DNA from 4 places in the Rhizobium sp. BK098 genome. Region 2 is predicted to be linked to each of the others. Evidence: predicted binding sites of a transcription regulator. Region 2 holds the regulator's gene; each other region holds the start of a gene.
What was found. Region 2 encodes PhoB, which activates phosphate uptake and scavenging genes when phosphate is short. Its sites were predicted from a motif close to TGTCATNNANCTGTCAT; they were not measured.
Positions count from the first base shown of each region.

Region 1: FHT73_RS24835 (DUF1045 domain-containing protein) is a predicted target of PhoB. The motif match lies at 1,507-1,523, and genes of this name have one in related genera.
Region 3: FHT73_RS27360 (DUF47 family protein) is a predicted target of PhoB. The motif match lies at 1,439-1,455, and genes of this name have one in related genera.
Region 4: FHT73_RS24705 (inorganic phosphate transporter) is a predicted target of PhoB. The motif match lies at 1,850-1,866, and genes of this name have one in related genera.

Region 1 is NZ_JACHYY010000012.1:38,913-42,119, reverse strand. It holds gene phnE (phosphonate ABC transporter, permease protein PhnE) at 1-126, shown strand, start outside; gene phnE (phosphonate ABC transporter, permease protein PhnE) at 135-1,481, shown strand; gene FHT73_RS24835 (DUF1045 domain-containing protein) at 1,671-2,357, shown strand; gene FHT73_RS24830 (alpha-D-ribose 1-methylphosphonate 5-triphosphate diphosphatase) at 2,373-3,207, shown strand, end outside.
Region 2 is NZ_JACHYY010000006.1:119,529-122,735, reverse strand. It holds gene pstB (phosphate ABC transporter ATP-binding protein PstB) at 1-597, shown strand, start outside; gene phoU (phosphate signaling complex protein PhoU) at 649-1,362, shown strand; gene phoB (phosphate regulon transcriptional regulator PhoB) at 1,394-2,077, shown strand; gene FHT73_RS16995 (GcrA family cell cycle regulator) at 2,167-2,703, opposite strand; gene FHT73_RS16990 (aspartate aminotransferase family protein) at 3,128-3,207, shown strand, end outside.
Region 3 is NZ_JACHYY010000017.1:35,370-38,576, reverse strand. It holds gene FHT73_RS27365 (inorganic phosphate transporter) at 1-778, opposite strand, end outside; gene FHT73_RS27360 (DUF47 family protein) at 778-1,395, opposite strand; gene FHT73_RS27355 (sn-glycerol-3-phosphate import ATP-binding protein UgpC) at 1,537-2,589, opposite strand; gene ugpE (sn-glycerol-3-phosphate ABC transporter permease UgpE) at 2,589-3,207, opposite strand, start outside.
Region 4 is NZ_JACHYY010000012.1:10,188-13,394, reverse strand. It holds gene FHT73_RS24720 (CbtA family protein) at 1-637, shown strand, start outside; gene FHT73_RS24715 (hypothetical protein) at 672-1,298, shown strand; gene FHT73_RS24710 (hypothetical protein) at 1,365-1,673, opposite strand; gene FHT73_RS24705 (inorganic phosphate transporter) at 1,914-3,207, shown strand, end outside.

The sequences.
Region 1 (3,207 bases), on a different contig from region 2:
GGTTTCGGCGCCAAGACATTGGCGCTGGTGCTGCTTCTCTTCCTGACGATCATCGCCGTCGATCAGTTTTCCGCATGGCTCCGCCGCCGTCTGGTGGGCGAACATGCCTTCCTTTTGCAGCATTGAGGTTGACCATGTCCATCATCGACGCCAGCCGCATGCAGGAAATCGAAGCGCGCTATCCGGAGGTTCTTCACCGGTCCTTCCGCCAGCGCTTCGGTGCGCTGATGATGTTCATCGGCATTGTCCTCTACGGCATTTATGCAGTCTGGTTCTTCGATCTGCCGAAGGTCATTTCGGAAGCACATTGGGAGCGCGTCGGGATCTATCTTAGCGAATGGGTGAGCTATGACGTGCAGCCGGAATTCCGCATCTCCGACGACAAGATCACCATTAAGTATCCGCGCTTTTCGCCTTTGGGCGACAATCCGCATCCTGACTGGGTCAAGACCAACCCCGATGGCAGCATGACCGTTTCCGTCAGCGGCACGAGCCGCACGGTAACCGTAACCAAAACGCAGGCTATCGTGACTGCGCACGGCATTACGATCCCGATCGATATCGCCGGCGATGCGCCGAAGATCGTCGGCTCCGAGCCCGTACCCAGCTGGATGACCGTTTATGACGACAACATCCTGGTCAATCTCGGCTTTGCCGGCGATGCCAGCATTTCCACTGATCGCGTGAAGATCCGCAAGCGTTTCCTCGGCTGGGCCAACTTCGTGTTCGACACACATTCGCCCTTCTTCGACAAGCCGGCGAGCGAAGTCATCAGCCTGATCGTTTCGGGGCCGCGGCTGGACCCTGCCCAGTCCAACCTCTCACTGGCCTTCGACAATATCTGGAACAATGGCGCGTGGCAGCATGGCGACGTCTGGACCAAGCTGTTCCAGACCATCGTCATGGCGTTCCTCGGAACACTCCTCGGGTCGCTCGTAGCATTTCCGCTCGCCTTCCTGGCGGCTCGCAACATCACGCCGAACCGGCTGCTCAACCAGATCCTCAAACGCCTCTTCGACTTCCTGCGTTCGGTGGACATGCTGATCTGGGCGCTATTCCTGACCCGCGCCTTCGGCCCCGGCCCGCTTGCCGGCAGCGGCGCGATCTTCCTCACCGAGACGGGTACGCTCGGCAAGCTCTATTCCGAAGGCCTGGAGAATATCGACAACAAGCCGCGCGAGGGCGTGAAATCCACCGGCTCGCCGACCATTCTCGTGCATCGCTACGGCATCATGCCGCAGATCGTTCCGGTCATCGTCAGCCAGACGCTCTACCAGTGGGAATCGAACGTGCGCGGCGCGACCATCATCGGCGCCGTCGGCGCGGGCGGTATCGGGCTCAAACTTTGGGAAGCGATGCGCACCAACGCGAACTGGGAAAACGTCGCCTATATGGTGCTGTTGATCCTGATCGTCGTCTTCCTGTTCGATGCCGCATCCAACGCCTTGCGTTCGCGGCTGATGGGTGCGCGAGCGAAATAAAAAAGATCGGGAAAAAATCGTTACGCATCATCATTCTGTCACGGGAATCCGGTAGCGCAGGCCGGCAAGACCGCAACGGTCAAGCTGGCTTTAGCCGGATTCGGACCGTTGCTGCCTTGCTGCTCTTGCGGTTTGTCGCAAATCACCCAACAGTGTCCCGCGCAGCCGATTTTTCCAAGGAATGCAGCCTTGCGCTATGCTCTCTATTTCACGCCGCCCAAAGAAGATCCATTGACATCGCTTGCCGCCCGCTGGCTGGGCCGTGATGCATTTTCGAATGAGATTTTTTCCGACAAGGCCATGGCGCCGCTGCCGGAAGGCCATGCCGAACTGACGGCCGATCCGCGCCGCTACGGCTTCCATGCCACGCTGAAGGCGCCGTTCGAGCTAGCCGCTTCGGTGACCGAGCGCGATCTCCTCGAAGTTGCCGCCGAATTCGCCTCGCAGACCAAGGCTTTCACCATTCCGGAACTTGTGCTGGGCCAACTCGGCCATTTCTTCGCGCTCGTGCCCAGCACCGTTTGCGAGCCGTTACAGGATTTCGCCTCGCGCGTCGTGAAAACCTTCGAGCCTTTGCGCGCACCGCTTTCGGACCATGACATCGCAAGGCGCAAGCCGGAAGGCTTGACGGAGCCGCAGCGCGCCAATCTGCTGCGCTGGGGCTATCCTTATGTCAATGACGAGTTCCGTTTCCACATGACGCTGACCGGTCGGGTTCCCACGGAGCGTCAACCCGAACTACAGGAAATTCTGCGCCATCGCTTCGCCGAACATACCGGCAAGCCGCTCGATATTTCCGGCCTCGCCGTCTTCGTCGAAGAAGAGCGTGGCGCTCCCTTTACCGTCCGTTCCTGGCTGCCGCTTGCCGGCGCCTAATATGAAAGAGCCGATATGACCAAAGAAACCGTCCTTTCCAACGCCCGCATCGTCCTCGAAGACAAGATCGTCGAAGGTTCCGTGCTGATCCGTGACGGTCGCATTGCCGCCATCTCCGAAGGCAAGTCCGATATCGGCGAGGATTTCGAGGGCGATTATCTGATCCCCGGTCTGGTCGAGCTGCATACCGACCATCTGGAGGCACATTATTCCCCTCGCCCGGGCGTTCGCTGGAACAAGACGGCGGCGATCCAGGCGCATGATGCCCAGATCGTCACCTCGGGTATCACGACCGTGTTCGACTGCCTGCGCATGGGCTCTGATGAGGACGGTGGTTTCGAAAAGGGCGAGATGCGCGATATGGCCGATGCCATCCAGGCGGCCCAAAGCGAAGATCGCCTGCGCGCCGATCACCTGATCCACCTGCGCTGCGAAGTCTCCTCCGACAACGTGCTCGACCACTTCCAGGATTTCGAGAAGGACCCTTACGTCCGTCTGGTTTCGCTGATGGACCATGCACCGGGCCAGCGCCAGTTCCAGACCATGGATCAGTACATCTTCTACTATCAGAAGAAGCGCGGGCTCAGCGACGAAGCCTTTGCCAAGTTCGTTGCCAAGCGCCAGGAAGAATCGGCGAAATATGCCACGCCGCATCGTGACGCGATCTCCAAGGTCTGCGCCGAACGCGGCATCACGGTCGCCAGTCATGACGATGCGACGCTCGCCCATGTCGATGAAGCCATCAATTACGGCGTTCGCCTGGCGGAGTTTCCGACCAGTATCGATGCCGCCAAGGCTTCCCACGGCGCCGGCATGAGCGTGCTGATGGGCGCGCCCAACATCGTGCGTG
Region 2 (3,207 bases):
GATACGATCGAGACCTGCCGGGTCACTGGCAAGATCACGCTCGACGATCAGGATGTCTACGACGACAGCATCGACGTGGTGGAGTTGCGCGCCCGCGTCGGCATGGTCTTCCAGAAGCCCAACCCATTCCCAAAGTCCATCTTTGAGAACGTCGCCTACGGCCCGCGCATCCATGGCCTGCATCGCTCAAAGGCCGATCTCGAGCATATCGTCGAGACCAGCCTGCAGAAGGCCGGTCTCTGGGGCGAGGTCAAGGATCGGCTCCATGATGCCGGCACGAGTCTATCGGGCGGTCAGCAGCAGCGTCTGTGCATCGCCCGCGCCGTCGCGGTCAGTCCGGAGGTCATCCTGATGGACGAGCCATGCTCGGCGCTCGATCCGATCGCGACCGCCAAGGTCGAGGATCTCATCCACGAGCTGCGGGAGAATTTCACCATCGTCATCGTGACGCATTCCATGCAGCAGGCAGCCCGCGTCTCGCAGCGTACCGCAATGTTCCATCTCGGCCATCTGGTCGAGGAGAACGACACCGATAAGATGTTCACCAATCCCGACGATTTCCGCACGCAGGATTACATCATGGGCCGTTTTGGTTGATGATGTCAGGCGCGCGGCTCATTTCACACAGTTCACCTTGAGGATAGAAAAATGGTCTCCACTCACATTCTCTCTGCCTATGACGAAGACCTGAAGTTCCTGACGCGCCGCATTGCTGAAATGGGCGGCCTGGCAGAGCAGATGGTTAGCGACAGCGTACGCGCGCTGGTCAATAGCGACGCTGCCCTGGCCCAGAAGGTCATCTCCGACGACGTCGTTCTCGACCATGCCGAGCGCGAAGTCGGCGACAAGGCGATCGTTACCATCGCCCGCCGTCAGCCGATGGCGGCGGACCTGCGTGAAATCATGGGCTCGATCCGCATTGCATCCGATCTGGAGCGCGTCGGCGATCTCGGCAAGAACACCGCAAAGCGCGTCATCGCCGTCCAGGGCACCGGTGTCCCGCGCCGTCTCGCCCGCGGCATCGAGCATCTCTCCGAACTGGCGCTGAGCCAGCTCAAGGAAGTTCTGGATGTCTACGCGACCCGCTCGCCGGACAAGGCCGTATCGATCCGCGAACGCGACGAGGAAATCGACGCCATGTACACCTCGCTCTTTCGCGAGATGCTGACCTACATGATGGAAGATCCGCGCAACATCACCACCTGCACGCATCTTCTCTTCTGCGCCAAGAACATCGAGCGCATCGGCGACCATGCCACCAACATCGCCGAGACGATCTATTACATGGCGACGGGCGCGCAGCCGGAAGGCGAGCGCCCGAAGGACGATACCGCCAATACCGTCGGCGCAGTGACCGAATAATCCGAAAGCGAAGAAAGGAGACCATAGGCGCATGGTTCCGAGAGTTGCTGTTGTAGAAGACGAGGAAGCGCTCAGCGTTCTGCTGCGCTACAATCTTGAGGCCGAAGGCTTCGAGGTCGACACGATCCTCAGAGGCGATGAGGCCGAGCTGCGTCTCCAGGAGCGCATCCCCGATCTCCTGATCCTCGACTGGATGCTGCCCGGCGTATCGGGCATCGAGCTCTGCCGCCGGCTGCGTATGCGGCCGGAGACTGAGCGCCTGCCGATCATCATGCTGACGGCCCGCGGCGAGGAAAGCGAGCGCGTGCGCGGGCTTTCGACCGGCGCGGACGATTATGTCGTCAAGCCGTTCTCGACGCCGGAGCTGATGGCTCGCGTCAAGGCGATGCTGCGGCGTGCCCGCCCGGAGGTTCTCTCCACGGTGCTGCGTTGCGGCGATATCGAGCTGGACCGCGAAACCCATCGCGTTCACCGCAAGAGCCGCGAAGTGCGGCTGGGGCCGACGGAATTCCGCCTGCTGGAGTTCCTGATGTCCTCGCCGGGCCGCGTCTTCTCGCGTTCGCAGCTGCTCGACGGCGTATGGGGTCACGATATCTACGTCGACGAACGCACGGTCGACGTCCATGTCGGCCGCCTGCGCAAGGCGCTCAACTTCTCCAATATGCAGGATGTCATTCGCACCGTTCGCGGCGCGGGCTACTCCATGGAGGCCTGAGCGGGGATACCCGATCAGGCATCAACATAGCGGCGGAAACAGAAAACGGGCCTCAAGGGCCCGTTTCTTTATCTCAGTCATCAAGCTTCTCAGCCACGCGGCTGGGCCGGCCTACGCCGTTCATGCACCGGCTGGTAGGCCAGGCGCTGATGGTAGGTGCAGTAAGGCGATGAATCTGGGCTCTCATTGCCGCAGAAATGGAAATCGTCCTTCAGCGGATCGCCGACCGGCCACTTGCAGGTGCGCTCCGTCAGTTCCGTCAGGCCGAGGCGGCGGGAGATCGGAACGACGACGTTCGATGCCGGGCGATACTGGATTTCGTTGACGGAATCGATCTCGATCTCTTCCTTCAGCATGGTTGCGCCCTGCTGGCGGGCAACCACCGTGCGGGTAGCAACGCGCGATCCGTAGGTCGCAGCGCGAGGTGCCGCTGCGCTGCGCTTCGGCGTGCGCGCTGCGGTTGTCGCGCCGCCCGCCTTCGCTCGGCCGGGGAGGTTCAGGCGATGCACCTTGCCGATGACGGCATTACGGCTCACGCCACCGAGCTGCGCAGCGATCTGGCTGGCGCTCAATCCTTCGGACCATAGCTTTTTCAGCTTCTCGACGCGTTCGTCTGTCCAATTCATGCCCTGTCTCCGCTGTCGCGTTTCCGATGGCAGAATCCCTCACCATTGCCTCGCATGGTATCGAGGCGCGAAACGCTCTAAAATTGTGGTGACTAGTTCCGCCGCATGCAGTCTAGCAATTGGTTTTTAACCTAGTGTGAGGCTGACTCCGTGACAAGAGTCGCGGGAATCTTGAGGAATCGATTTCGAGGTTTTCCCCAACTTGCTGTCCGGGCGTGGCATTTCTGCCATAGGCGCCGCCCGACGCATCTCTTTTGCCGGCAAGCGTTTTCTCGCACCTGCTAAAACGGCAGTTTTGTTGACATCGCGGTGCAAAACATCAATAGTGCCCAAGCCGCCGCAAGGCGGCATTTTTGATTTTTTCGGACCCGTTTCATCAAATGGAAGCGATCGGTCCTTAAAGTTGTGATCAGGAGATATGGCCATGGCCGAGACCACGCCGCTTTACGACACCTACTTGCGCGCTCCGCTGCGGTTCGAGCGAGGTGAGGGCGTCTGGCTGGT
Region 3 (3,207 bases), on a different contig from region 2:
CGCAAAAGCCCTGCATTGGATTGAGCCTCGTGATCTTCGAGCCCATCGTGTGCACGATCCGCCAACCGCCAAACAGTGTCCCGAGCGCCATCGCGGATTGACAGGATAACACCACCCACAGGGGCACGTGGAACTCCGCACCGGTATGACCTTGGGAGTAGAGCAGTACGGCGATGATGCCCATGGTCTTCTGGGCGTCGTTTCCGCCATGGCCGAGGGAGTAGAGAGAAGCGGAGACGAATTGCAGGACGCGGAAGGTGCTGTCGACGGCGAAAGGCGTCTGGCGAACGAATATCCATGTCACGCACAGCACGAGGAAGAGCGCGAGCACGAAGCCAAGCAGTGGCGACATGACGATGGCGCCGGCCGTCTTCAGCAGGCCGGACCAAACAATGGCATCCATGCCAATCTTCGCCACGCCGGCACCGACGAGGCCACCGACCAGAGCATGCGACGAGCTTGATGGGATGCCCAGTACCCAGGTCACGATATTCCATATGATCGCCCCTATCAGGGCGGCGAAGATGACCTGTGGCGTGACGATGTTGGGATCGATAATGCCGGTGCCGAGGGTTTCGGCGACGTGGAGCCCGAAGAACAGGAAAGCGATGAAATTGAAGAATGCGGCCCATAACACGGCGTATTGCGGTCGCAGGACCCGGGTCGAGACGATGGTGGCAATTGAGTTGGCTGCGTCGTGCAGCCCATTCAAAAAATCGAAGAACAATGCCACCGCGATGAGGCCCACCAGCAATGGGAAAGCGAGAGTGGCCTCCATCAGACGTTCTCGATTACGATGCCGTTGATTTCATTGGCGACATCCTCGAAACGGTCTACCACCTTCTCCAATTCACCAAAGATCTCGCTGCCGATCATGTATGCCATTGGATTGGTGCCGCCATACCGGCGAAAGAGATCTTTTAGACCTTGATCATGTAGCTCATCGGAGCGACCCTCGACCTTTACGACCTCTTCAGTGAGCGCGCTGAGGCGAGAAGAGTTGGCACTCATGCGATCAAGGAGAGGGATTGCCTCGGCTACCAGTTTTGCGGCCTCGACGATCGCCTTGCCCATTTCCTGCATACCGGGATCAAAGCTGTCCTGTTCGAATAGCCGGATGGTCTTGACCGTCTTGTGCATCATGTCGATCGCATCGTCCATTGACATGATGAGATCCTTGATGTCGCCACGGTCAAAGGGCGTGATGAAACTGCGCCGAGTGGCAAGCAGAACTTCGCGCGTGATGTCATCGGCCTCGTTCTCGAGCTCAACGATGCGCTGGCAGTGCTGCTCCGTGTCTTTGCCAGCCAGCAATTCGTTCAGAGCTTCCGCCGCGCTGACGATCGTGCGCGAATGTCGAGAGAAAAGATCAAAAAAACGGTCTTCTCTCGGCATCAGTCTACGAAACCAGTTCACTTTCCGCACTCCAAACAGGCGTTGTCATAAATCCGTCATAAATGACGGGGCCCGACATGGAAAGCCGAGACATCCGCAAAACGGCGCTCTCCGACAGTCTCATCACAAGATTTGAACTGCTTATGCGCGGTCTAATCGGTTCCCGTGACCGTCGAAGAAATGCAGGCTGTCGGCGGAAGCGGCAACCACGCATTCGCTGTCAATTGCGATCCGGGACCGCCCCGAAACTCGAAAGACGATGGTTTGGCCATCCGCCAGAGCACCGTAGACATAGCTTTCCGCCCCGACGAGCTCCACCGCCTGGACACGCGCTTTTGCGCTGAACGCCGCATCGCTCGCGCCATCGGCCAGGTGAAGGTCCTCGGGCCGAACGCCGATCGTCGTGTCAGCGCCGATAAGGCGGCCGCCGGGTGAAAGCGCAATTGTGCTGCTTTCGGTAGATTTCAGAAGGTTCATGGAAGGCGAGCCTATGAAGGTCGCAACGAAGGTCGTGGCGGGTCGTTCATAGAGTTCGATGGGTGTGCCGACCTGTTCGATTCGCCCGCCATTCAAGACGACCAGGCGATCGGCCAGCGTCATGGCCTCCATCTGGTCATGGGTGACATAGACGCTCGTGGTCGCGAGAGATCGTTGCAGCCGTCTGATCTCGACACGCATTTGCACCCGCAGCTTGGCATCGAGATTGGAGAGCGGCTCGTCGAACAGGAACGCCGCCGGCTCGCGCACGATGGCACGGCCCATCGCCACACGTTGCCGCTGGCCGCCGGAGAGCTGACGTGGCTTGCGCTCGAGGAAAGATTCGATCTCCAGCGATCGAGCTGCCGACTGGATGCGCTGGTCTATTTCCGCAGCTGGCACATTCCTGTTCTTCAGACCATATGCCAGGTTCTGGCGCACGGTCATGTGCGGATAAAGCGCATAGTTCTGAAAGACCATCGCGATGTCGCGTTCGGAGGGTTCCAGACGATTGACGATGCGGCCGCCTATATTGATTTCGCCGGATGTGATGGCTTCAAGACCTGCGATCATACGCAGGAGCGTGGACTTGCCGCAGCCGGAAGGCCCGACCAGCACGACGAGTTCGCCGTCGGCGATATCGAGCGACACGCCCTTGATTGCATCAACGTTGCCGCCATAGGTTTTGCGGACATCCTTGAGGGTGATCCCAGCCATTATTTCTCCGTCTCCACAAGACCTTTGACGAACCAGCGCTGCATCAGCACGACGACGAGAATGGGCGGGATGATCGCCAGGATCGCCGTCACCATCACGAAATTCCAGGGTGTCGCCGCATCGGCGAAATCCACCATTTTCCGCAGCCCAATAATGATCGTCGACATCTTCGCGTCGTTGGTGACGAGCAGTGGCCACAAATATTGCGTCCAGCCGTAGATGAAGAGGATCACGAAAAGGGCTGCGATATTGGTCTTCGACAGCGGCAATAGGATATCGCGCATGAAGCGAAAGGGGCCGGCATTGTCGATGCGGGCGGCTTCCAGCAGCTCCCCCGGCACCGTCAGGAAGAACTGCCGGAACAGGAATGTCGCCGTTGCCGACGCCATCAGCGGTAAAGTCAGACCTGCATAGGTGTCGATCATTCCAAGATCGACGATAACCTTGTAGGTCGGCAAGATGCGCACCTCCACCGGCAGCATCAGCGTGACGAAGATCATCCAGAAGAACACCATCCGCAGTGGAAAGCGAAAGAAGACGATGGCAAAGGCCGACAGGAAAGAGATCGCGATCTTGCCGGCAGCGATGACGACTGCAACGACAAATGTATTCCAGAGC
Region 4 (3,207 bases), on a different contig from region 2:
CATCGGCTTTGAAGAAAAGGCCGCGCAGGCAGCCGGCGAAGCACCGGAACCGGAAATCGTCAGCCGCGCCACCCAGGCGGGCATCGGCCTTTTCACCGGCAGCGTGATCTTTTCGACCGCAATAGGCGGATTGTTCGCGCTGGTCTTCTCGTTCGTCTACGGCCGCATCAGCCCCTTGGGTGCGCGCGGCACGGCGGCGCTGCTCGCGCTCGCCGCTTTCGTGACGATCTCGCTCGTGCCCGACATCAAGTATCCGGCAAATCCGCCGGCCGTCGGCAATCCTGATACGATCGGCGCAAGAACAGAACTGTTCTTCATCATGATCGTTGCCTCCGTCGTCGGCATGATCGTCGCGGTGGGCTTCGCACGCAGGCTGGCGGCGCGATATGGTTCCTGGAACGGTGCGATCATTGCCGGCATCGGCTACATCGTCTTCGTCGCGCTGATCCAATATCTGCTTCCCTCGATCAACGAAGTGCCCGAGCAATTCTCGGCCGTCGTACTCTGGCGTTTTCGCATCACCTCGCTCGGCATGCACGCCATCCTCTGGACGACGCTCGGCCTTGCCTTCGGAGCCTGGGCGGAACGCCAGTTGCCGCAGACGCGCTACGGCAATGCGGCCCTGCGCCGGGCTTAGTGTGGTAAATAGATCGCATCCCGCGCATGACAACATGCGCGGGACACGCCCGTATCCAGGCGGCGTCCTGTTTGCAATCTTCTGTCTCATCGTTGCGGGTTGGCCGGCTTCGGTTGCCGCGCATGGCGGCGGCTCCTCCGGCAGCCAGGCTGGCATCCCGATTCCAAGTCTTACCCATGGCGAGATGGCAGTGATCGCTCCCTATTACGGGCGGATCATCTCGATTGCCGAGAGCGTATCGGATACCGACGAAACCTTCCGCCGTCTCTTGAACTTTGCGCAGATCCAACGTGCTTATTGCCTATGGGGCCTGATGCCGGGCAGCGTCAGCGACGAGGAAAGCCCGTTCAACGAATGCTCCCACGCCTACCTCGCCGCGGCGAAGGCGGTGCTGCTGCAGATGCGCGTCATGAAAGTGGAGAAGGCATCGGTCGACGATCTCGTCTCCGATATCGACGCGACACTCGTGCGCAACAATCTCTCGCTCGTCCTGTGCAAATTCAGCGGCGAGAGCTTCAATACGGCCGATCTCATCCGGCCAAAGCTTGCCGACATCGCACTCCATGCGAAAAGCCTTGCTGCGATCTTATCGGCCAGCCTGCTCGTTCTTGCGGGCCTCTGGCTCGGAGCGCGCGCGTTACGGCCGCAAGCTCAGCCTTAAGAACCGCATTTTTTCGGAACTGCCCTCAACAAAACACCGCCGCAAGATGCGGCGGTGCTTCTGATCTTACCAGTAGTGCGGGCGATCGCGCCAGCGGCCGTCGCCCCAGCCATCACGATGATGGCGATGGCCGTGCCAGCCCCATGGCGGCGGCGGTGGCGGCCTGTAGTAACCCCAGCGCCGGGGCGGCGGACCCCAGCGATTGGGGCGGCATTCGCCCCAGCGCGTCAGGTGCCAGCCACGACCGCAGGCATAGTCAACTTTCACAATCGGCACGGAGGCCGTTGACCCAACGGCCGGGATAGGCATTGCCTCTGCCGAAGATACAACCAAGCTGCCGAACAAGGCAGCAATGGCAATCACGGACGATCTCATATTAATGGCCCTCTATCCAAGTCCCTTACATGGGGATTTAACCCCCGAAGGTATGAACGCCGGCTGAACCGAAAATGGCCTTTTGGGGGCAAAATCAAGATCAGCCCGAGAATCTGCCGGCAGTTTGAACGGGCTAGGCACTGCCCGCATTTGCAGTTCGCCGCAGCCTGTTCCCGCGTCACGAGAGTTTCATGAACGAGGCTTACACCGGCAATATCCATTGCAATAAGGGAGTTCGGGATGGTCGACCTCGTTTCAAACAATGCGGAAGGCGGCAATGCCGACCATCCGATTCATGGCGCAGGCAGCTCGGCAAAATGGTTTCTGCCGCTCTTCGGCATCGTCGTCCTGGCCGGCCTCGTCTATGTCGCCTACGCTCTCGGCAGCGATCTTGCAGAGGCCGCCGCAGTTCCGTGGATATTACTCGGGCTGGCGCTGCTGATCGCGCTCGGCTTCGAATTCGTCAACGGCTTCCACGATACCGCCAACGCCGTTGCCACCGTCATCTATACCCGCTCGCTGCCGGCGGAGTTCGCCGTCATCTGGTCGGGCTTCTTCAACTTCCTCGGTGTTTTGACTTCTTCCGGCGCCGTCGCCTTCGGCATCCTGGCGCTGCTGCCGGTCGAGCTCATCCTGCAGGTCGGCTCCGGCTCCGGTCTCGCGATGGTCTTCGCCCTGTTGACCGCCGCCATCATCTGGAATCTCGGCACCTGGTATCTCGGCCTACCGGCCTCGAGCTCACATACACTTGTCGGCTCGATCATCGGCGTCGGCCTCGCCAACCAGTTCCTGGCACCCGCCGGCTCCGCCACCAGCGGTGTCGACTGGTCGCAGGCAAGCAGCGTCGGCATGTCGCTGCTCTTGTCGCCGATCATCGGCTTTGCCATGGCCGCCCTATTGCTGCTGGTCGCCAAGGTGCTGATCCGCAACAAGGAGCTCTACGAAGCGCCGAAGGGCAATGCACCGCCTCCGCTCTGGATCCGCGGCCTGCTGATCTTCACCTGCACCGGCGTGAGCTTCGCCCATGGTTCGAATGACGGCCAGAAGGGCATGGGCCTGATCATGCTCATCCTCATCGGCCTCGTACCGACCGCCTTCGCGCTGAATAAGACGCCCGACGTGAACTATCTCGAAGCCTATAAAGCTGCCTCGACGCAAGTCGAGACGGTACTCGGCAAATATGTGAAGCCGGGCGTTGCCGCACCGGCCGATCCGAAGGCCGCCGTCAGCAGCGCCGTAAAGACCAAGACCTGGACGGATGCGACGACGCCAGCTCTCCAAGCATATATTCATGCCACGAGTGCTGAGATCGCGGCCTATCCAAGCGTCGAGAAGCTGCCGAACGGGCTCGTCGGCAACGTTCGTAACGATATCTATCTGATCGGTGAATCGCTGAAATTGATCGACAAGCAGAAGCTGCTGCCGATGAGCGCCGAGGACCTGAAGGCCGTGACCAACTATCACGCCGCCGTCGATCACGCGACCAAGTTCATCCCGCTCTGGGTGAAGGTTGCCGTGGCGCTGGCGCTCGGCC